DNA from 3 places in the Streptomyces sp. NPDC057963 genome. Region 3 is predicted to be linked to each of the others. Evidence: riboswitches for the same ligand, from Rfam matches in the RefSeq annotation. Region 3 holds a riboswitch; each other region holds the start of a gene.
What was found. Region 3 has a riboswitch for cyclic di-AMP ahead of ACFVT1_RS10240 (peptidase). Riboswitches for the same ligand answer to the same signal wherever they lie in the genome.
Positions count from the first base shown of each region.

Region 1 (7,594 bases), 540 kb from region 3:
TTGCCTTCGATGCCTTCGGTGAACGCCCGGAGAATCCGCTGCTTGAAGCCGGGGCGGGGATGGAGGGAGACGATCGCCGCACGGTCCGCGTCGCTGATGTCGGTATAGCCGATGCCGAGCACGTCGTACTCCACCCCCGCGGTCACCAGCGCGACCTCGGGCTCCATGAACTGGGGGATTCCCGGCGTCGTGTGGAGCGCGATCGCCGTCCAGACACGGCGGACGCTGTCCTCGGGCACGCCGTGGCTCTGCAGGAACCGGCGTGCCTCGTCGGCGCTGTCCACCTCGAACCGGCGCCCACTGCCGCGGAATTCCCCGTTGAGACCCAGGTCGTGGAACATGGCGCCGATGTAGAGGAGCTCCGGGTCGTAACTCAGCCCCTTGTTGCGCCCCTGCAGGCCGCCGAAGAAGTAGACGCGGCGGGAGTGGTGGTAGATCAGGTCGTCTGCCGCGTCGCGGACCAGCTCGGTGGCTGCGGCGGCCAGCGCGGTGTCGGGCACCGTCACGCCGCAGGCGGCTGGGAGATCGGCGCTGCTGGGCATGTGGACTCCTTCATCGTGGACGCGTCGGCTCTTCCTACCCGATTCTTCGGGCTGCGGCCCTCCCCGCCCGGTCAGTGGCCGGCGGCCTCGTCCCGGTCCGTCGGGGAGAGGTGGAGATGGGCCAGGTCGTGCGGGACGGGGCCGTCGGGGCGGAAGAGGGGCGCGCTCTCCCCGTCGGCAGCCGTGGCCGGGGCGTCCGTGAGGCGCAGACGTGTGCGCAGCCGCCCGTAGAAGTCGTGCGGGCCGAGCCTGACGACGCGCAGACGGTGCGTGGCCGCGTACACCCCGAGCCAGTCCCCGGCGTCCAGCACGCCGCGCAGTTGCCCGTCGATGGTGACCGCGCCCTGCCCCGAATGGGGCAGGACCCGCACCGCGACCGGTTCGTCCGGCGCGGTGACCACGGTGCGGTCGAAGGTCATGTGCGGTGCGACGGGTGTGAAGACGACGGCGTCCATGCGGGGTGAGACCACCGGCCCGCCCGCGGCGAAGCTGTAGGCGGTCGACCCGGTGGGCGTGGCCATGATGACGGCGTCGGCCGAGTACGAGGCAAGGAGACGGCCGCTGATGTAGACGCCGAGACTCACCTGCCGGTCGCGTGCGAGCTTCTCGACGACGATGTCGTTGAGGGCCATGACATCCAGCGCCACTCCCCAGCCCTCCGCCCCGGCCTCGGCCTCCCGGTCGACCTGGGGAGGCGGCAGCATCGGGCGGCGTCCGTAGCCCATCAGCGCATCGATGTCCTTGGGCACTTCCAGCACCCGGGAGGCCCTCATCGTCAGCGTCATGCGCTCCTCGATCTCCGCCCGTCCGCGGTGGACGGCGTCCAGTGCCCGGACGACGTTCTCGACCGGCACCTCGGTCAGGAAGCCGACCCGGCCCAGGTCGATCCCGAGGACGGCGCCCTGGTTCTTGGCCGCGATCCGGGCGCCGCGCAGGAAGGTCCCGTCGCCTCCGAGTGTCACGATGAGGTCGGGGTTGCCCGCGACCTGGGCCTCCTCCCGTCCGCCGCGCCGGCGTGTGTCCTCGCGCCACACGTCGATGTCCGTGCACGGAATGTCGTCGCGTGCACACCAGTCATGGACGACGCGCGCCGCGGCGACGGCCTCGGGATGGCCCTGGTGGACGACGACTCCCACCCGCTCGACACTCATCTCGCTCCGACTCCCCGCGCTGCGTCCTGGTGACTGTGACGATGTCCTGTCTCCACCTTGACGCCGCACGGGTGCGGCCGCTCGGTCGCCGGGCCGCCCTGCCGTCCGCGGTCAGGCGATCGGGCCACCGGGGAACGCGGCGGGAGGCGGCCGGGGCCATGGCTCCCGCCGCCTTCTCGTCCGGCCTGCGGACCACCAGCGGCGCCACCGCCCGGCCATCCGTCTCCCGGCCCCCGACCGCGTGGCGGCCGGGCCCGCCCGGTCGTCCGGTCAGCTCTGTACGTCCTCCGGAATGCTGACCAGCCAGCGGGTGTCCTGGCGGGGCCGCAGATAGAGCGCCCAGTAGAGCGTGGCGGCAGCGGTGATCCCGCCGGTCCACAGCAGGTACTCGGTCTCCTGCTGGGTCAGGATGTACGCGAGCACGGCGATGAGCAGCAGCGGGATCGCCGGCCACAGCGGCATGCGCCAGGCAGGCGCCTCGCGGTGCGCACCGCGGCGGCAGAGCAGGGCGGCGACCGCGACCAACAGGTACATGCCGGTGACGGAGACGCCGGTGACGCCGTACAGGGTGTCGAGGTTGACGAAGCAGAGTGCCGCGCCGGGGATGCCGACGACCAGGGTCGCCACCCACGGGGAGCCGAAGCGGCCGAGCCGGGCCAGGGCGTTGTTGATCGGTTCGGGCCACGCCTTGTCCCGGGCGGAGGCGAACAGGACCCGGGAGTTCTGGATCACCATGACGATGCCCGCGTTGATGATCGCGAGGGCGACGCAGAGGCTGACGAAGGTGCCGACGGCCGAGTTGGACCAGGCAGCGACCATGGTGTTCAGGTCGCCCGAGGTCAGGGCCGCGAGGTCCGGGGCGCCCAGCGTGATGGCGATGACCGGGACCAGGATGACCGCCGTGGAGATGGCGAGGGTGGCGAGGACCGTACGGGCCACGTTGCGCCGCGGATTCTCCAGCTCCTCCGAGAGGTAGACCGCCGTGGAGAAGCCCTGGGTGATGAAGAGCGCAATCGCCAGCCCGGACACCACCATCATCGCGGTGACCGTGGAGCTCGTACCGCCCGACGAGGCGACCGAACCGTGCACCAGCGCGGAGGCTCCGCGCTCGGAGTGCGCGAAGCCGAGAACGGCCACGACGCCCGCCGCGATCACTTCCAGGACGAGGAAGATCCCGGTGATCCACGCGTTGGCACGCAGGTCCAGGAGTCCGGCGAGGGTGGCGAGCACCATCACTCCGGCGCCTGCGGCGGGGGCCGGGATGTGCACGAGGGGAGCGAGGTAGTCGGCCGTGCCCATGGCGATGACCGGGGGAACGATCATCACGACCAGCAGGGAGAGCACGAAGACGAGCCATCCGGCCAGCCGTCCCGCCATGGTCGACACCATGGCGTACTCGCCTCCCGCGCTCGGGATGAGGGTGCCCAGCTCCGAGTAGCAGAAGGCGACCGCGATGCAGAGCAGCGATCCGACGGCGATGGTGAGGGCGGTGTAGGTGCCGAGGCTGGAGAACAAGTCCGGTACGACCACGAAGAGCGTCGAAGCGGGCGTCACGCAGGAGAGCGTGAGCAGCGTTCCGCCCACGACGCCGATGGAGCGCTTGAGCTTCTGCGGAGTGGGGCCGGTCGCGGGGGCGAGCGCCTGGGGAGCGCTGAGCGTTTCGGTCATCGTGCGATTCCGATCAAAGGTGCGGTGTCTGAGCACGGGAGCGGTATCGCCTCCAGACGAGGACGTGGTGAGTGGTTTCGTCGCTCCCAGCGCGACATGCAATCCTGACGAGTTCCGCAGGTCAAGAGGTGTTCACCTACGGAATTCGTTGTTTCGGCGAGAAGATCTGACGGTTTGGCGTTAAGAATGCGTTATTCCGCTGAGGATCGGCGGGTACGGGAACCGCAGCCGGACCAGGTGGAAAGTTTCGCCCGTTCCAGATTCCGGAAGGGTGGGGGCACCCCGGAGCGCCACGGAGCATGGAGGGCCGCCGGCGCGCACCCATGTGGCTGCGGGTGCGCGTCCCTGGACTTGATGCCAGCCTGGAGGCATGGCTTGGGCGTCATGGACGACTCGTGGTGTGTTCTCCGGGCACGGTGGCGTGCTGACGGACGAGGCCGGCGTCCTGTCCGGGGATCTGACGGTTCACACGACCTGGGCCGATGACACGGCCCAGGTGACTGTGCAGTACACGGGTGCGATCGACTGGTTCACCATGTCGGGCAGTCCCGTGTCGTGCTGCTCGGAGGACGACAGCCGGCGCCTTCACGACGCGGTGGTGAAGTCCGTCCGGGAAGGAGCGGCTGCCACGGTTCCCAGGCCGCCGCCGGAGTAGCCGATGCGCGGACCGCTCCCGGCCGTGTCCCTCCCGGCCGTGTCCCTCCCGGCCGGACTGCTGCCCTACGGGACAGCCCTTAAGGTCTCCTGGATGAGCAGAGCTTTCAGCGGCTGGACAGAGCAAGCATTCGACCTGCTTCTGCAGTTGGAGGGGACCCCTTCGCAGGAGGCGCGCGAGAAACGCCGAAAGGACCGGGAGCACCTGGTCCGCCAACCCATGATCGCGTTGCTGAACGAGGTGGCCGACGCGGACGGGGCGTACGAGGACTTCTCCGTCTGGGGGTTCCGCAAGGACCCGTGGTGGTGGCAGCACCAAGTGGCGGTGATCCGGATCGCGCGCAATGTCGAGATCGGCCTGCGCTTCGACCTCGACGGGCTCCGGATCAAGGGCGGCTGGACCTACCCGGACCCGGGGCAGATCCCGTTGTTCCGCAAGGCGGTTGCCGCGCAGGAGAGCGGCCCCGGGCTGGTGCGCGCCGTCGAGGCGCTGGCAGCGCGGGGGTACGAGGTCACCGGTGACCTGATGAAGCGCGTGCCACGCGGCCATGACGCCGGGCATCCCCGCGCCGACTACCTCCGGTACCGCTCGATCTCCGCCACCCGCCCCCTCGGCGGGGACTGCGCGCAGCACACGCCGGCGCTGGCCGGTGCCGTGCTCGCGGCGGCAGAGGAACTGGAGCCCCTCCTCTCGTGGCTCGCCGGCCATGTGACCGTTCCCGGCCCCCGCCGGGCCGTGTAGCGCCACCTCCGTACGCTGCCCGCGCATGCGTGCGGGGCGGGGCCCCATGCCCAACGGCCCGTCTCGGGACGGCAGTCCGGCGACGGATGGGCGCGGGTCGGGAGTTCCGTCTTTCCACGCATGCGGGACTACGGCCGGAAGGCGGTCCCTGACCGGCGGGTGCGGTCCTTCGCGAGCGGCCTCTGTTCCGGCCTCTCGCCACCCGTCGGTCCTGAACCGCCGTCGGCGCCGTTGCGCGTCAGTAGGCCCCGAACACGTTGTCGATCGAGCCGTACTTGGCGGCCGCGTAGTTGCAGGCCGCGGTGATGTTGGCAACCGGGTCGTAGCTGTCCAGCGACGTACCGGGCACGTGGTAGGCGCGGAACGTCGGGTCGATGATCTGGAGGAGACCCTTGGACGGGGTTCCCGCGACGGCGTTCGAGTCCCAGTTGTTGACGGCCCGGGGGTTGCCGGAGGATTCACGCATGACGTTGCGGTGGATGCCGTTGTAGCTGCCGGGGATGCCGCGCTCGGCCATGACGGCCAGCGACTTCTTGATCCAGCCGTCCAGATTGTTCGTGTACGTGGCGGGCTTGGCGGCCGGTGCGGCAGTGGTGGCCGTCGCCGGCACCGCGACGCCGTTCACGGCGGATACGCCGGTGGAAACGCGAGACTCCGCCTCGGCGCCGATGGTCAGCTTCATGCCGGGACGAATCACGGCGGGGTTGCCGCCGATCACGCCTCGATTGTCCTCGTACAGCTTCTGCCAGCCACCGCTGACGGAATGCCCCCGCGCGATCTTGGAAAGGGTGTCGCCCACGGTCACGGAATAGACGGTGGGCGCGGCCTTCCGGGCGGATATTTCCTTGACGGCGGCGGACGGCGCCGCGGCCTTTTCGGCGGCGACCGCCTGGGCCGGCGCGGCCGAGGCGAAGCCCGCGCAGATCAGCGGAAGCACGAGAGCGGCCCCGCCCGTGGTCGCGGCGATGAAACCGCGGGTCAGCGAAGTGTGCTTGCGACGATAGGACTTACCCGTTGCGGGCATGGCGAATTCCTCTCCGTCGCCTACGAGGTGAGCTGTCGGGTTCAGACGGGAGATGTCTGGCCGCAGGAAACTGCGACTTCACCCCGAGCCGTTCCGGATACCGGTTCGGCGGCCTACCTGGGTCCCCCGCTCCTGCCGTACGCGATCGGGTCGGTTTCTCGGACGGCGGCAGGATTCGGCGTTCCGTCCGGATTGACGGTGACCGTAGGCGAGAAACACCGAATGGAACAAGCCCCTATTTTTTGATCACAATTCATTTGCAAGATCGAATCACGGAAAGGCAGTAATCCACCTCACACCGCATTGCTGATTTTCCTTGCGCAGAAGGGAACCGAGGCGCACGCCACGACCCCCTGAACCTTGAACGTGACTCACACCACACAATTCGCAAAAGGTGCATTTCAGGCATAGGCCAAAAGCTGCAATTCACAACAGACTCCCCTTTATCGACCAAGAGGGTGTACTAGGCGAAACCGCCCATATGGGAACATTCACCCGTTGACTCGCACGCTCTCGCTCCGGCGCACCGCCCCCGGGCCGATCGCACCCGGAAGGACCGGCCGGCGGTCCACCCGTGTCCCTCCCCCACACGGCACAAGACTTTGCCTTCCGCCCTCCGCCTCGCTATCGTTTCGGCCGTCCTGTTGTCTCCGATTGAGGTGGACGTTGCGCATCTGAGGTTCGCGATCATCGCGCCGTACGACTCCGGTCGTACGCCCGTCACGCAGTAGCAGTGTTTACCCCTGCCCGTGACCCCGCGTGGATGCGACCTCGGTGCATGAGCCGTCCCTCGATCTCTCGGACCGCCGCACCCTTCCCCTGTCGGTCGCTGCGTGGTGCTCGCATACGAAGCCCCCATTCACCGTGCTCACGACTGCGAGGATCACCATGGCGACACCCACCGCCCCCAGCGCCTCCCTCACCTGCTCCGCCCTGTCCTTCCAGTGGCCGGACGGCACGACCGTCTTCGACGGACTCTCCTTCGGTATCGGCCGTGGCCGCACCGGTCTCGTGGGCGACAACGGCGCGGGCAAGTCCACACTGCTGCGCCTGCTGGCCGGCCTGCTTCGCCCCTCCCAGGGCTCGGTGACCGTCGGCGGCAGCCTCGCCCACCTCCCTCAGAACATCACCCTCGACACCTCACTGCGGGTGGACCAGGCCCTGGGCATCGCCGAGCGGCGCGACGCACTGCGCGCCATCGAGGCCGGGGATGTGGACGAGAAGCACTTCGAGACGATCGGTGACGACTGGGACGTGGAGGAACAAGCCCTCGCGACACTCGGCTCACTGGGGCTCGGGGGCCTCGAACTGGACCGCACCGTCGGCCAGATGTCCGGCGGGGAGACCGTCCTGCTGCGCCTGGCCGCACTGCTGCTGGAGCATCCTGATGTCCTCCTGCTCGACGAACCGACCAACAACCTTGATGTGTTCGCGCGTCGCAGGCTCTACGACGCCGTCGACAACTGGCGCTCCGGAGTGCTGGTCGTGGTCAGTCACGACATCGAACTGCTGGAGCGCGTGGACCGCATCGCCGAACTGCGCGCCGGATCCGTGAGCTGGTACGGCGGTGGCTGGTCCGCCTACCAGGAAGCCCTCACCACCGAACAGGAGGCCGCCGGGCGGATGTTGCGGGCCGCCGAGGCCGACGTACGCCGCCAGAAACGCGAACTGGAGGAAACCCATGTGAAACTGGCCCGCCGCCAGCGCCAAGGCAAGAAGGCGGAGGTGGACGGGGGCCTGCCGAAGATCCTCGCCGGCCGCCGCAAGCGGTCCGCGCAGGAGTCCGGGGGCAAGCTGCGCGGCCTCCACGAGG
Region 1 is NZ_JBHVPX010000003.1:181,828-189,421, forward strand. Features, by position in the region: gene ACFVT1_RS07895 (HD domain-containing protein) at 1-542, opposite strand, end outside; gene ACFVT1_RS07900 (NAD(+)/NADH kinase) at 614-1,693, opposite strand; gene ACFVT1_RS07905 (APC family permease) at 1,964-3,361, opposite strand; gene ACFVT1_RS07910 (hypothetical protein) at 3,732-4,016, shown strand; gene ACFVT1_RS07915 (DUF2461 family protein) at 4,110-4,757, shown strand; gene ACFVT1_RS07920 (transglycosylase SLT domain-containing protein) at 4,996-5,781, opposite strand; cyclic di-AMP (ydaO/yuaA leader) riboswitch at 5,786-5,972, opposite strand; partial or broken gene ACFVT1_RS07925 (ATP-binding cassette domain-containing protein) at 6,670-7,284, shown strand; partial or broken gene ACFVT1_RS07930 (ATP-binding cassette domain-containing protein) at 7,405-7,594, shown strand, end outside.
Region 1: linked by a shared signal. The riboswitch ahead of ACFVT1_RS07920 (transglycosylase SLT domain-containing protein) and the one ahead of ACFVT1_RS10240 (peptidase) in region 3 are both predicted to bind cyclic di-AMP.

Region 2 (7,594 bases), on a different contig from region 3:
TGCTTCGGAACGTGGCCGTCGCAGGTCCCGGTCCGCATCCACGCCATGGAGGAGGACCGTCTCTTCACCACCGAGGGCGACGCGGACGCCGCCCGCGCACTCGTCGACGAGGCTCCCGATGCCGCATTGTTCCTCTACCCCGGTGACCGGCACCTGTTCGTGGACAGCTCGCTGTCGGCCCACGACGCCGAGGCTGCCGCGCTGATGCTCGACCGCACACTGACGTTCCTCCGCTCGCGGTGAACCGGGTCCGGTGCCCGCGACCGGCCGGTCTCGGGGCCGACGCCGATCGGGCCCCGGGCGGCGATCCGCCCCCGCGAGGATCCCGCCCACCACCGCGCGGCGACGGCCGAACGGCCCGAGCGGAGTCGGGCCCGCGGGCGACGGCCCGGCGGGGCGCCGGCCGCCGGACGGGGCGGTGGGATGCCGCACGTCCCCGACCGCGTGATCATCCGCCCTCGCCGCCCGGTCGCCGGGCCGACGCCGCCCGTCCGAACCCACTGCGCAACAGCGCCTGAAGCGTCGCCGCGGCGGCGCTCGCCCGGTCACCGCGGTGCACCACCGAGATCGTCCGCCGGAACGAGGCGGGTTCGAGCCGTCGTACGGACAGTGGCGTCGGCGACATTGCGGCGACCATCTCCGGGACGACCGCCATCCCGATGCCCGCGCTGACCAGCGCGCAGACCAGCGCGTAGCCGGGCGACTCGCAGACCACGGCGGGTGTCGCCCCCGCCCGGGCCAGCGCCTGTTCCACCCCGCGACGCGGCGGATGTGTCGGCGCACTGCTGATCAGCGGCCGTCCCGCGAGCTCCGTCACCGGCAGCCGACCGGTGCCTTCGGCCAGCATCTGCCCCACCTCCGTGATCAGGACCAGTTCCTCGACCAGCAGCGGCTCGGCGAAGACGCCGGAGGGCCAGGCGGCCGGGGGTGCCGGCTCGTACACGTGGGTCAGCGCGAGGTCGACCTCGCCGGCGGCCACCGCGGCGACGCCGTCCGGTGGCTCGTACTCGGTGACCGCCAGTTCCACGTCCGGGTGGGCGCGGCGGAAGGCGCTCAGGACCGGCGGCAGCAGATGGATGCCCGCGGTGGTGAAGGTACCGACCCGGAGGCGCCCGCCGGAGAGCCCGGACAGCCGGGCCAGCTCGTGACGGGCCCGGTCCATCTCGTCGAGGATCCGCCGGGCGCGCCCGGCCAGCAGCTCTCCCGCCGCGGTGAGGCGCGCCCCCCGGTGGTGGCGCACCAGCAGCGCGGCGCCCGCCTCCCGCTCCAGCTTGGCGAGCTGCTGGGAGAGGGCGGGCGCGGTGTAGCCGAGGCGGGCGGCGGCCCGGGTGATCGATCCGGCCTCGGCGACCGCCACCAGCGCCGCGAGCCTTGTCGGGTCGTACATGAAGCGTTCCTTTTGGCAGACCCAGAAGATTGCAAGTACACGCTAAAGGCTCCGTTGGTCCAGGGTGGACCCATGGACGCACAACTGATCGCCTTCACCGGGGTCGCCGCGGGCATGGTCGCGCTGCCGGGCGCGGACTTCACCGTCGTCGTACGCAACGCGCTCGCCTCCCGGTCGGCGGGGGTGGCGACCGCGCTGGGCGTTGCCGGGGGACTCCTCGTGCACACCGCGCTTGCCGTCGCCGGGCTCGCCGCGGTGCTCGTGGCGGTGCCCGTCCTGTTCCGCACCGTCCAGCTGCTCGGCGGGGCCTATGTCCTCTACCTGGGCATCAGCGCCCTGTACGCGATACGGCGCCGCACCACCACGGACACGGAGGGGACCGCGGACGAACCGGCCGGCCGGGGATCCCTACGCGCGCTGCGTCAGGGGTTCCTCACCAATGCCCTCAATCCCAAGGCGCCGGTGCTCTTCCTGAGCCTGTTGCCCCAGTTCGTTCCCGACGGGCAGCCGCCGCTCCCGAGGACCTTGCTGCTCGCGGTGATCGTCGTGCTGCTCGCCCTGGTCTGGTTCCCCGCCGTGGCGCTTCTGGTGGACCGGATGGGCCGGTGGCTGCGCCGGCCGCGTGCCGCCCGCGCCATCGAGGGCGGCAGCGGCGCGGCGCTCACCGCGTTGGGGCTGGTGCTGGTGTCGGGTCCCCTGGTGCACTGAGGCCCCTCCGTGCCGAGGTTCCGCTGCGCCGAGAAGGGCGGACCGGCGCCGGAGGCCGGGCTCGTCCGGCGGACCCGCCCGTAGTAGACGCGCTTCGTCCAGATCTTCTCCAGCCGGACCACCGCGCCGGTCCTCGGCGAGTGCCAGATCTTGTTGTGACCGGCGTAGATCCCGACGTGGTAGACGCTGCGGCCGGAGTGGAAGAAGACCAGATCGCCGCGTTGCCTGTGCGAGGCCGAGATGTGGCGGGTCCTGTTGTACTGCTGCTGGGCCGTGCGGGGGAGCTTCTTGCCCGCCTTCTTGAACGCATAGGACGTCAGGCCCGAGCAGTCGAAGCGGTTGGGGCCGGTGGCCCCCCAGCCGTACGGCGAACCCTTTTTGGAAGCGGCGACCTTGAGCGCCTTCACCGAGAGAGTCGCTGCCTGGGCTTCCGGAGCGGCGCCGGGGGCGAGCATGGTGCCGCCGACGGCGGCCAGAGTCAGAACCGAGGCCGTGCCGGCCCGGGCGAGCAGAGACGGGACATGAACCTGCGCAGTCATGCGCAACCCTTCGTCAGCCGCCTGTGAAGGATGACCTGTCGGGTTCGGGCTGGCGAAGTTGCCCGGCCGCGCTCGGCGGCTTCACCCCGAGGGCCGACCGTTGATCCGGTCGACCCGTTGTGCTCGGGTCCTCCACTCCTGCCGATCCACTTCTGTCGACCAGTCATCCGGGCGGCGGCAGGACTCGGCGTCCGCCCGGACCGCCCCGCCGCGGTGGCGGGGGCTTGTCGTCCCAGGGATCTTGACTCACCGACTGCCGGATTTCCGAGGGGAAACAGCGATTTGTGAGGCTCCTCACGACTGATCCGTTCGGGTGGAGCCGACGCTTTCGGGGAGCCCTGGCGGTCACTCGGACCGGTCCCGCACCAGGGCGGAATCAAGGATTCCGTCCACTGCTCATCCGAAAAACGCAAGTTGAGATATCGCTCGTGAGGGGGACTCTCTACGCCGAAAGAGCGAGGAATTCCGACGTGGCCACCGGGCGTGTCGCGAAGGGGAGTTGGCTGACCCCTCGGGCGGGGTGGGGGGAGTTGGGCGGGCGGTGCCGGGGCCCGGTGAAGAACCGGCTGATCAACTTGCCGGTGCGGGGGGTACGGTGACGCGTCCGGCCCGCCGTTCCCCGTCCAGTACCCGCAGCGCCCGCGCCAGGGTGGCGGCGTGGATCCGCGCCTCGCCGCGCTCGTGCATCAACACGAGGGCGTCCCGCAGTGCGCCGGCCCGTGAGGCCAGTGCCTGTGCGGCCCGCAGGGCGCTGTAGGTGTCGCTGCCGTGGGCCGGGTTGATGCGGCCCAGTTGGTCGAGGACTTCGAGATAGCGGTCGATGAACTCCCCCTCGGCGCGTGTCAGTGCGGGGAGCGGCGGCAACTCTGGCGGCTGCATCGGGCGTTCACCGCGTGCCGTGCGGCGGGAGCGACGACTTCCGGTTCTCCGTGATGTGGTCCACCAGGCCGTAGGCCTTGGCGCCCGGGGCATCGAGGATGAGATCGCGCTCGATGTCGGTGGCGATTTGCTCGGCGTCGCGGCCGGTATGACGGGTCAGCAGTGTGATGAGCATCTCGCGGACCCGTTCCCATTCCCGGGCCTCGATCGCCAGATCGGACGGCTGGCCCTGCACCGGCTCGGTGAGTGCGGGCTGCTGCACGATGACCCGGGCGCTGGGCAGTGCGTGCCGCCTGCCGGGAGCGCCCGCCGCGAGCAGCACCGACGCGCAGGAACCCGCCTGGCCGAGGCAGTAGGTCTCCACCTCGCAGGTGAGGTACTCCATCGTGTCGTAGATCGCGGACATGGCCCCGAACGAGCCGCCGGGGGAGTTGATGTAGAGGGCGATGGGCCGGTCCGGGGCGGCGTGTTCCAGATACATGAACTGGGCGATCAGATCGTTGGCCGCGGTGTCGTCGACCGGCGTACCGAGGAAGACGATCCGTTCGGCGAGCAGCTTGGAGTACGGGTCGAGGGTGCGGGTCCCGTTGCTCGTGCGCTCGGTGAACTCGGGCAGCACGTAGCGGGCGGCGGGGTGGAACAGCATGGACGGTGCCTTTCCTCCGGGATCTGTACGGCTTTTGCGCAAGCGGGGTCTGCGCAAGCCTCTGTAAAAAATGTACAGGACGTACAGAAGGTTATGATGGAGCATGATCCTGGTGATCCACTAAAAGTCCCAGGTCAGAGGCCGTTTTGGCTGTTCGCCGAGGGCGGAAATCTCGTAATCTCTCTAGACGTCTTGATCATCAGGCTGCTTCGCCCTCACTGAAACCGAGTAGAGAGGTGAGGTGGTCCGAGGCGACGCGGAGGTCCTCGGGGCTCGGGTGGACGTACACCCGCTTACGACTCGGTACGCGATTGAAGTCTGGGCGCGCCGGCCTGGCGGGTCGGCCGGTGGATGATCAGCAGGCGGCCTTCCGGGCGAGCACGGGTTCGGTGCTCGTGTGCCGCCGGGTGGGCCTGCGGGCCGCGCGGTCGGAGACCAGTCCGGCGATGGCGGCGTGGGACTCGCGTCGGCCGGGGTATCGCTGGAGCGGCCGCCCCTTCTTCTCCTCGCCGATGGTGTGCTCCACGCAGATCCGCGCGGAGGACCGCCGTCGGCGCGCTTCGCGCCAGGCGCAGTTCTCGCCCAGCGGCACTTTGTCCTTCGGCTTGCGTGGCGGTGCCTGGACCTGGTTGGGGAAGTCGTTGGCCAGGCCCCGGTATCCCTCGTCGACCTTCGCCTTGACCTGCGGATGCAGACACAGCTGTTCGACGATGCCTTCGATGCGCATCGTGGTCTGGTCGTGCAATCTGCCGGGCCGGTCGGCCCCGGACCACAGCTGCCGGGGTGCGCAGGGGGATGCCGGGCCGGTCGGGGACGGCGAAACCGCGGACAGCCGGCAGCGGGCGGATCTCGTGGATGGCACCGGCTCCCGAGTCGCAGCGTTCACCACGACGTTCGAAGCGGCGGAGGACTGGAGGTACAAGGCAGCGGCAACCAGCCCGCACAGCACCGGCTGGTACAGCCCCCGCTGGGCGGAACGATTCCGAACCCCAGGCACCGACGGACAAGTCGCTCGGGTACGGCTTGCGCTCGGTCACCCCGCCAGCACGGCCAAGCGCACCGACCAGCAGATTCGCTCCAGACTCACACGGGAGCAATGCTCAGAACCTGTGGATCGGCCGGGAGGACGCACCTTCCCTGGTGATTGACGACAGGTCACCGAGCAAGGCCGACGTCGCCGCGTCGGTCGGGAAGGAATGTCCGGGCTCACCGTGGTCAACGCCGACGGAACCACCAGTGGCAGGGCATCACTGCTGGGCGCGCACGCCGGGGCGCCTACGGTGCAGGCGCCCCGGCATCGGTCAGCGGCGGATCTGGTAGGCGCGGGTCACCGTCTGCTCGATGGTGTTGCCATCGGCATCGGTGGCCTGCACGCGCAGCGACACGAAGCCCGCGTTCACGGGGTTGCCGATCGTGCCGTTGAGGCCGCCGTCGAGGCGGACCTGCCGCCAGTTGGCGCCGTCGTCGTATGAGGCCCACAGCTTCGCCCCGGCGAGCTTCAGACCATTCAGGCCCTTGGGGTAGCGCACGCCCAGTCCGATGCGGGTGGTGGAATGCGGCCGGGCGCTGTTGGCCTGGTCGACGTCGAGTCGGTAGTCGACCGACAGGACGGGGAGCAGGGTCAGTCCTTCCTTCCGCTCGGAGTGGAATCGCCAGTCGGTGCGCACCTTGGTGGAGGTCGTCCAGCCGGGGGCGTCCCGCTGCACGTCGGTGACCACGCGGTATTCAGCGCGCTGTGCCGTCATCGGGAAGGCGACGGGCGCCGAACCGATGCTGCCGAGGAGTTGGCCGTCCCGGTAGACGGTGGACAGCGCCTTGTCGCTGCCGGCTTCGGCGGAGAAGGACTGGTCCGGCGCGGTGTCGAGCAGACCGCCCGACGCCACCACACCGACATCGCCCTGCCGAACGGCCGCATTGGACTGTGCGTCCGGCAGCGCGGTGCGTACCACGGCCTTGTTCCAGTCGCGGTGCACGCGCTGTCCGGCCTTGAGCGTCGAGGCGTTCGTCATCTTCCAGGAGCCGTCAGACGTCCACACGGGACCTGCCTTCACCGCTTCCCAGGTGGGCACGTCCGCGGAGACGTACTCGGTCCGGGAGCGCGGCAGGACCACCCGATCGAAGCCGAAGTACGCCGTCGGCTGCATCGGCGAGCGCGTCAGCCGGGCGTATCCGCCTTCGGTGGCCGGCGTCGAGGCGTGGAACGAGGAGTCCACGGTGGCCAGTTCCTCGTTGCGTACCCGGTAGCGCTGGTCGGCGGGGATGCCACCCTTGCGGTACTTCAGCAGCTCGTAGGAGTACGGGCTCACCGCCGTACCGGAGATCCTGATCATGGCGTTGTCCAGGGCCGCCAGCTTCTCGCCCTGGGTGCCGGAGAGGGTCATCGCCGGGATCTTGGTGGCCGTTGGGCCCCAGTTGCCGGTGAGCCAGTTCTCGGGGATGTCGTTGTAGATGAGGATGGCGAGCGCACCGGCGCTCGCGGCGTCGTCGACCTGCTCTCCCGCCGTGCGCTCGGCGCTCCGCTTCACCAGGGCGAGCTTGCCCCGGACGTTCTCTCCGGCCTTCGCCACGCGCAGGACGCGGGTGCCGTCGATACGTGCGGAGCCCGTCCAGCCCTCGAAGTAGGCCGCGTCCAGGGTCCGGTTGCCGTGCCCGACGAGGCGGGCGTCGAGTGCGGGTGCGCCGAGCGACCAGCCGACGCGCGATTCGAAGCGCTCGTTCGCGGTCTGCGACGGGATGGAGTACACGGCCGTCTCGCCGTCCAGCCACGTCTCGCGGTCGTGGATGAGGCCACCGTCCACGGCCTGGAAGTTCAGACCGACGCGGGCTCGGTTGGTCTCCGTCGGCCGGGAGGTGGTCATGGTGACCGGGCCGGCCTTGGCACCGTCCAGAGTGAAGGTCCGATCGGAGTCGATCACCGTGCCCGGCTGGGCGGCGTAGGTGTACTCCTCAAGCCGGCTCCAGTCGGAGTTGTAGTGGAAGATCTCCGAGATGAAGGCGTGCTCGCCGCGCGGTACCCGCACCACGACGGTCCCGTCCGCTGCGACCGGGTACGTCTCGGGTAGTTCGGAGCGGTCCAGCCGCCAGGCGGTGACCGCGGCGATGCCGCTCGTCGGCTTGCCGTCGCGGTCGAGCACCTTCAGCGTAACGTCGAAGCGCTGTACGTCCCGGCCGAAGCCGACCGCGGTCACTGCCGCCGTCCGCCCGTCGGCGGAGACCGCGGTGACGTGCGCGCCGTGGGATCCGGTCGTCACGCCGACGGTGTTGAGGGTGAGGCCGACCTCGGCGGTGCCGTGCGCCGGCACGGTCACCGAGTCGGCTCCCAGGCTGAGCACTCCGGCCGGCAGTTCCTCGCCCGCGTTCTCGACCTTCAGGGCGAGGGTGACCGGCTGGTCGCCGTCGTTGACGTACTCGATCTTCTTCCCGACCGGGGCGGTG
Region 2 is NZ_JBHVPX010000012.1:53,215-60,808, forward strand. Features, by position in the region: gene ACFVT1_RS26400 (dienelactone hydrolase family protein) at 1-243, shown strand, start outside; gene ACFVT1_RS26405 (LysR family transcriptional regulator) at 449-1,387, opposite strand; gene ACFVT1_RS26410 (LysE family translocator) at 1,460-2,095, shown strand; partial or broken gene ACFVT1_RS26415 (C40 family peptidase) at 2,164-2,634, opposite strand; cyclic di-AMP (ydaO/yuaA leader) riboswitch at 2,638-2,824, opposite strand; gene ACFVT1_RS26420 (hypothetical protein) at 3,205-3,513, opposite strand; gene ACFVT1_RS26425 (ATP-dependent Clp protease proteolytic subunit) at 3,521-4,156, opposite strand; gene ACFVT1_RS26430 (hypothetical protein) at 4,515-4,886, opposite strand; gene ACFVT1_RS26435 (S8 family serine peptidase) at 5,461-7,594, opposite strand, start outside.
Region 2: linked by a shared signal. The riboswitch ahead of ACFVT1_RS26415 (C40 family peptidase) and the one ahead of ACFVT1_RS10240 (peptidase) in region 3 are both predicted to bind cyclic di-AMP.

Region 3 (7,594 bases):
CGCCGTCCTCGGCCAGGGCGTGCAGGACCCGGCTGTGCTCGGCTGTGCGGTCCCGGATGATCGAACGGTACGAGGTGATCATGCGGTTCGCCCCCTTGCCGTCCGCGAGGACCGAGCGCAGCTGATCGAGGTCGCCGTCGCGGACCATCCGCCAGAATTCCGCGCCGTCGGCCGGGTCGGAGAGCGGAATGCTGACATTCCGTACGCCGGGCAGCTCCACGTCCAGGCCGTCGAGCCGGTGGTCGGCCGCATTGCGGAAGTCGAAGACCGTGCGCAGACCGAGGCCGCCGAGAAAGAGCGTGTCCTCGGCGGTGGCGTGCGCGAGGTGACCACTGCGGAAGAGCCGCCCGTACCGCACCCGCCGGCCGTCGACGGTGGGCAGTCCGCCCACGTCGCGGAAGTTGCGGACGCCCGCCAGCTCGGGTTCCGTCGACGGGATCCGGGGCAACTGCTGCGTCACAGTGTCCTGCCTTTCTTGATGTCTCCTGGAGTGTCTGGCGCCGACGCGAGCCGTCGGCAAGGCCACTTCCGCGACGATACGACATTGATTCCTCAGGCAATCATCTCGGCCCATGGTTGTCGATACCCCGGCGAACCCCCGTGCCCCCGCGGTGAATCGGTCCGCCGAATTCCTCGCCGGACCGTTGCCCACTCACCCGGCGATGGTTGATGATGTGCGGAACTGTTGGAATGTGGGGGCAAGATGATCGAGACTGGCGACAAGGGCCGGACCTGGCTGCTCACCGGGGCGAGCAGCAGCTACGCACTGCGACTCACCGAGCGGGACGAACTGGTCCATCTGCACTGGGGGCCGCGGATCTCCCTGGCCGCTGCCGAGGCGCTGGCCGCGGCGCCGGAGCAGCCCGCCAGGGGCTTCGAGTCCCCGCTCGACGGCCACGAGGAGTACCCCGTGGAGGGCGGCCCCCGGTTCGTCCGCCCGGCTCTCTCGGTGCGTACCCCGGAGGTCCGCGGTACCGAGTGGGCCTTCTCCGGCGCCGCGGTGGACGGGGACGAACTCCGTATCGGCTTCACCGACTCCGTGCACCGGCTCGCGCTCACCCTGCACTACCGGATGCGGGACGACTCCGATGTCGTCGAGCGCTGGGCCACCGTCGCCCACGCCGGGGCGGACGGTCCGCCGCTGGAGCTGCTGCGCGCCGACGCGGCCGCCTGGGCGCTGCCGGCCCGCGACGCCTGGCGGCTGAGCCGGCTGCACGGCCGCTGGGCGGCGGAGTCGCGGCTCGCCCGGGCGGAGCTGATGTACGGCGAGAGCGTCATCTCCAGCAGGCGCGGCCACACCGGGCACCAGTACCTGCCGTGGGTCGCACTCGACGCCGACGGAGCGGCGACCGAGGAGAGCGGCGAGGTGTACGGCTGCGCGCTCGGCTGGTCCGGGTCGTGGCGGATCTCCGTGCAGCGGCTTCCCGACGGACTCGTGCAGATCACCGGCGGCGCAGGCCACGACGAATCGGGGCTGCTGCTGCTCATGCCGGGAGAGTCATACACCACGCCGGTCTTCGCCGGTCTGTGGAGCGGGGAGGGATTCGGCGGGGCGAGCCGTGCCTGGCACGCGTGGCAGCTGGCCCATGTGATCCCGGACGCCTCGAGTCCCCGGCCGGTGCTCTACAACTCCTGGGAGGCGACGGGCTTCGACATCGCGCAGGACCAGCAGCGTGCCCTCGCCGAGCGTGCCGCCGCGATGGGCGTGGAACTGTTCGTCGTGGACGACGCGTGGTTCGGGCAGCGCACCAGCGACCGGGCGGGGCTCGGTGACTGGACACCGAATCCGGACCGCTTTCCCGCCGGGCTCAAGCCGCTCGCCGACGAAGTCCACGGTCTCGGCATGCAGTTCGGTATCTGGGTCGAGCCGGAAATGGTCAATGCCGACAGCGATCTCCATCGCGCGCACCCCGACTGGGTGCAGCACTTTCCCGGGCGGAAGCGGACCGAGTTCCGTAATCAACTGGTGCTCAATCTGGCCCGCGCCGATGTGCAGGAATATCTCTGGGAACAACTGGACGCACTGCTCTCCAGCGCGCCCATCGACTACGTGAAATGGGACTTCAACCGCTCCTTCACCGACGCCGGCTGGCCGGGCGAGGAATATCCGCAGAAGCTCTGGATCGAGCATGTCGACGCCCTGTACGCGTTGATCGACCGTCTCCGGGCCGCGCACCCCTCGGTCGCCTTCGAGTCCTGCTCCGGCGGTGGCGGCCGGGTCGACCTGGGGATTCTGTCCCGTACGGACCAGGTGTGGACCTCGGACAACACCGACCCGCTCGACCGCCTCGCCATCCAGGAGGGCTTCGGCCAGATCCATCCGGCTCGGGTGATGGCCGCGTGGGTCACCGACAGCCCGAATACCCAGCTCAACGGCAGGGTCAGTTCACTGCGCTTCCGCTTCGTGAGCGCGATGGCGGGCGTGCTCGGGGTCGGTGGGGACCTCGCCGAGTGGAGCGAGGAGGAGCTGGCCGAGGCGCGGGCCTGGGTGGAGCTCTACAAGGAGATCCGGCCGGTGGTGCAGCACGGCGCGCTGTACCGGCTGCGCGCCCCGCGCGGTGGTCTCAGTGCGGTCCAGTACGTCCAGGGGGACGAGATCGTGGTCCTGACGTGGCTGGAGGCGCAAAGGTACGGGGAGCTGCCTCCGGCCCTGCGACTGTGCGGACTCGACCCCGCGGCGACGTACACCTGCCGTGACACGGGGGCGGTGCACCACGGCTCGGCACTGCTCCATCAGGGGCTGCACACCGGGCTCCGGGGGGATCTCGACGCAGGGGTGCTGAGGCTCCGACGCGCACGATGAGCACGAAATGTCCGTAATAGGTGCATTTGGTCAAACTTGCCCTGTCCGTACGGGAGATGATCGCGCTCTCGTGAGCGGAATCATATCCGTGACGGTGTGTACCGACGGGGCGGTCGGCCATTCCCTGCGCGGCACGGAAAGGCAAGATCCTTAATCCACGGAGTGTGACCGGAATTCCGCGCCGATTTCCTGGCGCGGATTCCGGCGTGGAACCAGTGGCTTGTTCTCGCCGTCCCGACTCGCTTACGGTCACCGTCAATCCGGATGGACCGCCTAATCCTGCCGCCGTCCGGAATTCACATCCACTCATCGTGTGGCAGGAGCGGGGGAACCAGGTAGGCCGCCGTCCGGAGAAATCCGGCCGGCTCGGGGTGAAGCCGCGCTCGCCGCGGCCGGGCATCTCCAGCCCGAACCCGACAGCTCACCTCGCAGGCGCCGGAGAGGAAGCACGTCATGCCCATATCGGGTAAGCACCGTCATACGAAGGCCGGCACCATCGCCCGTGGCATCGCCGCCGCAGGCGCCGGTGGAGCCGTCATCGCACTGCCGTTGTTCGGCGCCACGGGTGCCAACGCCGCGGAGCAGGCCGCCCCGGCCGCCGCCCCGCAGTCGGCCTCCGCCGTCGCGCACGCCGCCCCGGCCAAGCCGATCGCGCAGAAGCAGGCCGCCACCACGACGTACTCCGTCGTCTCCGGCGACTGGCTGTCGAAGATCGCCGCCGACCACAAGATCGAGGGCGGCTGGCAGAAGCTGTACCAGGACAACCGCGCGGTCGTCGGCGACGACCCCGGCCTGATCTTCCCGGGCATGAAGCTGACGCTCGGCGGCAAGGCGGCGGACCACTCCGCGCCCACCGGCGCGGGCGCGGCCCTCCCGTCGAAGGCCCCCTCGGCTCCCTCGTCGGCGGCGGAGAAGTCCGCCCCGGCAAAGACTGCCCCGGCAAAGACTGCCCCGGCGAAGTCCGCCCCGGCCAAGGCCTCGGCGGTCACGGAGTCCAAGACCTCCGCCACGGCCGGTCGGAGCACCGGCTCCGGCTACGCGCACCCGGTCCCCGGCAACCACACCACCGGTTACCGCGCCTCCGGCTCCAACTGGTCCAGCGGCAGCCACACCGGGATCGACTTCCCCGTCTTCACCGGCACCAGCGTGAAGGCCATCACCTCCGGCACCGTCGTCACCGCCGGCTGGGGTGGCGCCTACGGCAACCAGGTCGTCATCAAGCACGCCGACGGCCACTACTCGCAGTACGGCCACCTGTCCTCGCTCTCCGTCTCGGCGGGCCAGTCCGTGAGCACCGGTCAGCAGATCGGCCTCTCCGGCTCGACCGGCAACGCCACCGGACCGCACCTGCACTTCGAGGTCCGCACCGGTCCGGGGTACGGCTCGGACATCAACCCGATCGCCTTCCTGGCTTCGCACGGCGTCTACGTCTGAGCCGGACGGACGGGCAGCTGAGCAGCACGGCATGACCTGAGCAACACGGAAGGGGCGGTGCGCGGCGGCGCACCGCCCCTTCTGCTTATTCCCCCTTTACCAAGATCTGACCGGGTGGTCTATCTCACCAACCGTCAACCCCTTATTACGGTCGCGTAGGTCACATTCGGCAGTGCAGGATGGGCGTTTGTGGCAGACGATTCGAGAAAAAATCAACGTGGCGTCATCAACCGACATGGTGTCATCGGGTCGTACGCAGCGATTGGCGACAGTTTCACCGAAGGGGTGGGCGACCCCGGTCCGGACGGGGCCTTCGTCGGCTGGGCGGACCGATTCGCGGTACTTCTCGCGGACCAGCTCCCTGACCCCGATGCGGAATCGAGCACCGAGGCTTCCGCACACGGGAATTTCAGATATGCCAATCTCGCCGTACGCGGACGCCTCCTCGACCAGATCGTCGAGGAGCAGGTGCCGCGCGCCAAGGAGCTCGCACCCGACCTGGTGAGCTTCTGCGCGGGCGGCAACGACATCATCAGGCCCGGCACCGACCCCGACGACGTGGCCGAGCGCTTCGAGCGCGCGGTCGCCGAGCTGACCGAATCGGTCGGCACCGTGATGGTCACCACCGGCTTCGACACCCGTGGCATCCCCGTGCTGCGCCATCTGCGCGGCAAGATCGCCACCTACACCGCCCATGTGCGGGCCATCGCCGACCGCTACGACTGCCCGGTCCTCGACCTGTGGTCGCTGCGATCCGTCCAGGACAGGCGTGCCTGGGACGACGACCGGCTCCATCTGTCGCCCGAGGGACACACCAGGGTCGCGCTGCGCGCCGCCCAGGTCCTCGGCCTCGACGTGCCGGCCGACCCCGACCAGGAATGGCCCCCGCAGGCACAGCGCGGCACGCTCGAAGTACGGCGTGACGACATCCACTGGGCGCGCGAGTACCTGGTGCCGTGGATCGGCCGACGGCTGCGCGGCGAGTCCTCCGGCGACCATGTCGAGGCCAAGCGGCCCGACCTGCTGCCTCTCTAGACGGGGCCGCGGCCGTGGTGTCCTCGCTCGCCGGACGGGCCTGAGCCCCGGGCCCGTCCGGCGGCTCCGGCCCGTCCGGCGAGGGAAGACAGCGGTGGCGCCGGTATCCGCTCCAGCACCCCGCCCGCGAAGACGTCGTACAGCGGCAGCGTCTCCAGATGCACATAGCCGATGTGGCAGTCGCAGACGGCCAGCGGACAGGCGCGTGGGCCGAGCGAGCGCCGGTAGCTGCCGTCGTAGAGATTGCCGAGTTCCGCCGGGACGAAATGACAGCGCCGCACCGTGCCGTCGCCGTCCACCGACACGACCGACTCGCCCGTCCGGCAAGGCAGCCCCGCCGACCGGTGCGGATGCCGGCTGTACGGGAAGAGCGGGTCGATCGCCGTCCAGCGGTCCGCCTCCTCGTCCGTATAGGTGTGCCCCTCCGCGGCGTTCACCCAGAGGTAGACCTCGTCGGGCAGCGCGGCACGCAGCCGCCGAGCCTCGTCGAGATGGTCGTCGAGCCCGACGACACCCACGCTGTGGCGAATGCCCAGCGCGGCCAGCTCCCCGCACCTGCCGACGAACCGCTCGTACGGCGTCTGCCCCGGGTGGTACGTGCACCACAGCGCGATCTTCTCGCGGCCGGCGTCCCCGGCCTCCGCCAGCCAGCCCGTGCGGCCGCTGAGATTGGTCTGGATCGCGACCCGGCCGATGTGCGGCAACTGCGCCAGCTCGACCAGCGCGCGCCGGTACCAGGAGCGCACCAGGCCCTCGCCCCACGGGGTGAACAGGACCGAGATCCGGTCACCGGTCTGCGCCGCGGCCCACGCGGTGAACCGCTCCAGCGCGGCGCGGTCGGCGCGCAGTTGCTCCCGGCTGTCGCGCCTCTTGGCGAACGGGCAGTAGGGGCAGTCGTAGTCGCAGGAGGCGAGCGGACCGCGGTAGAGGATGGTCAGGTCCACGGGCGCGCTCACTTCAGTTCGTACGCGGCCATCGCGGCCCGCACATCGGGGGAGAAGAGTTCCGGGCCCAGGGCGTCGGAGTGCGCCAGGCCCTCGGGGGAGAGCCGCAGCAGCCCGGACGCCCCGGCCGTCGCGTCGAGCCAGCCGCGCGCCTCGAACCGGGCCAGTTCGGCCGGGAAGTCGTCGGCCGGGGAGGCGCCGAACCGCTCCCGGTAGTCGGCCAGTCGCAGCCCCTTGGCCTGGAGCACCGACTGGAGGAGGTGGCGCCGGCGCGCTTCGTCGCCGTCGGCATACCGCCCGACCTCGGCGCGCGAGAAGTCCTCGGTGGCCGTGTACGTGTCGATGATCGCCCGGACCTCCCGCATCTCCACGGCGTAGTCGAAGGAGTAGTGCAGCCGCGTGGTGTACGAGCGGGCGCCGCACCCCAGGCCGATCATGCCGTCGGTCTGGCAGGCGTAGTCGTCGGGGCCGTCCGTCCGCGGGGCGTCCGCGCGGCGGAACATCCGCATGGACACCTGCTCGTAGCCGTGCGCGAGGAGGTGGTCGCGGCCCGCGCGGTACAGCCGCAGCCGCTGCTCGTCCCAGGCGGCGTCCGCCGCCGCCTCGCCGTCGGCGCCGAGCCGCCCGAGACCGGTCAGCGGACGCACGTACAGCGGGTAGAGGTACAGCTCCTCCGGCCGCCAGCCGAGCGCCGCGTCGAGCGAGGTGCGCCAGCTCTCCTCGGTCTGCCCGTCGATGCCGTAGATCAGGTCGATGTTGAGGATCGGGATCCGGGTCTCCCGTATCCGGTCCAGTGCCGCCTCCACATCGGCCCGCCGCTGCGGTCGCACGGCCGCACGCGCCTCCGCTTCGACGAAGCTCTGCACTCCGATGCTGATCCTGGTCGTACCGCGGTCGGCGAGCACGGCCAGCCGGTCGGCCGTCGCGGTCGACGGCGACGTCTCGACCGACAGCGGAACGGCCCGCAGATCGGCGCCCATCCGCTTCTCGGCGATGTCGCAGAGCCGTTCCAGCTCCGCCGCGGTCAGGAACGTCGGAGTGCCCCCGCCGAACGCCGCCGCGGCGAACCGCACCGGCTCCGCGTCGCCCAGCGCGTCCCGGACCGCGGTGGCCTGCCGGTCCAACGCGTCGAGATAGCGGGTCGTCAGCTCGTCGGGGGCACCGATCCGGGTGAAGAGATTGCAGAAGCCGCAGCGGACCTCGCAGAACGGTATGTGGAGATAGAGCGAGAGCGCGTCCTTGCGCTCGGCCGTCCACAGCTCGCGCAGCGCCGGCCGCTCGGCGAGCGGGCGGTAGGCCGTCTTGTGCGGATAGGCGTAGACGTAGCTCTGGTACGGGCGGGTGGACCGCGCGACGGTCGTGGTGCGGCTCATGGTGC
Region 3 is NZ_JBHVPX010000003.1:723,502-731,095, reverse strand. Features, by position in the region: gene ACFVT1_RS10250 (tyrosine-protein phosphatase) at 1-460, opposite strand, end outside; gene ACFVT1_RS10245 (alpha-galactosidase) at 704-2,803, shown strand; cyclic di-AMP (ydaO/yuaA leader) riboswitch at 3,097-3,251, shown strand; partial or broken gene ACFVT1_RS10240 (peptidase) at 3,257-3,565, shown strand; partial or broken gene ACFVT1_RS10235 (hypothetical protein) at 3,736-3,792, opposite strand; gene ACFVT1_RS10230 (M23 family metallopeptidase) at 3,920-4,237, shown strand; gene ACFVT1_RS10225 (SGNH/GDSL hydrolase family protein) at 4,427-5,272, shown strand; gene ACFVT1_RS10220 (STM4011 family radical SAM protein) at 5,269-6,216, opposite strand; gene ACFVT1_RS10215 (STM4012 family radical SAM protein) at 6,225-7,589, opposite strand; gene ACFVT1_RS10210 (STM4013/SEN3800 family hydrolase) at 7,586-7,594, opposite strand, start outside.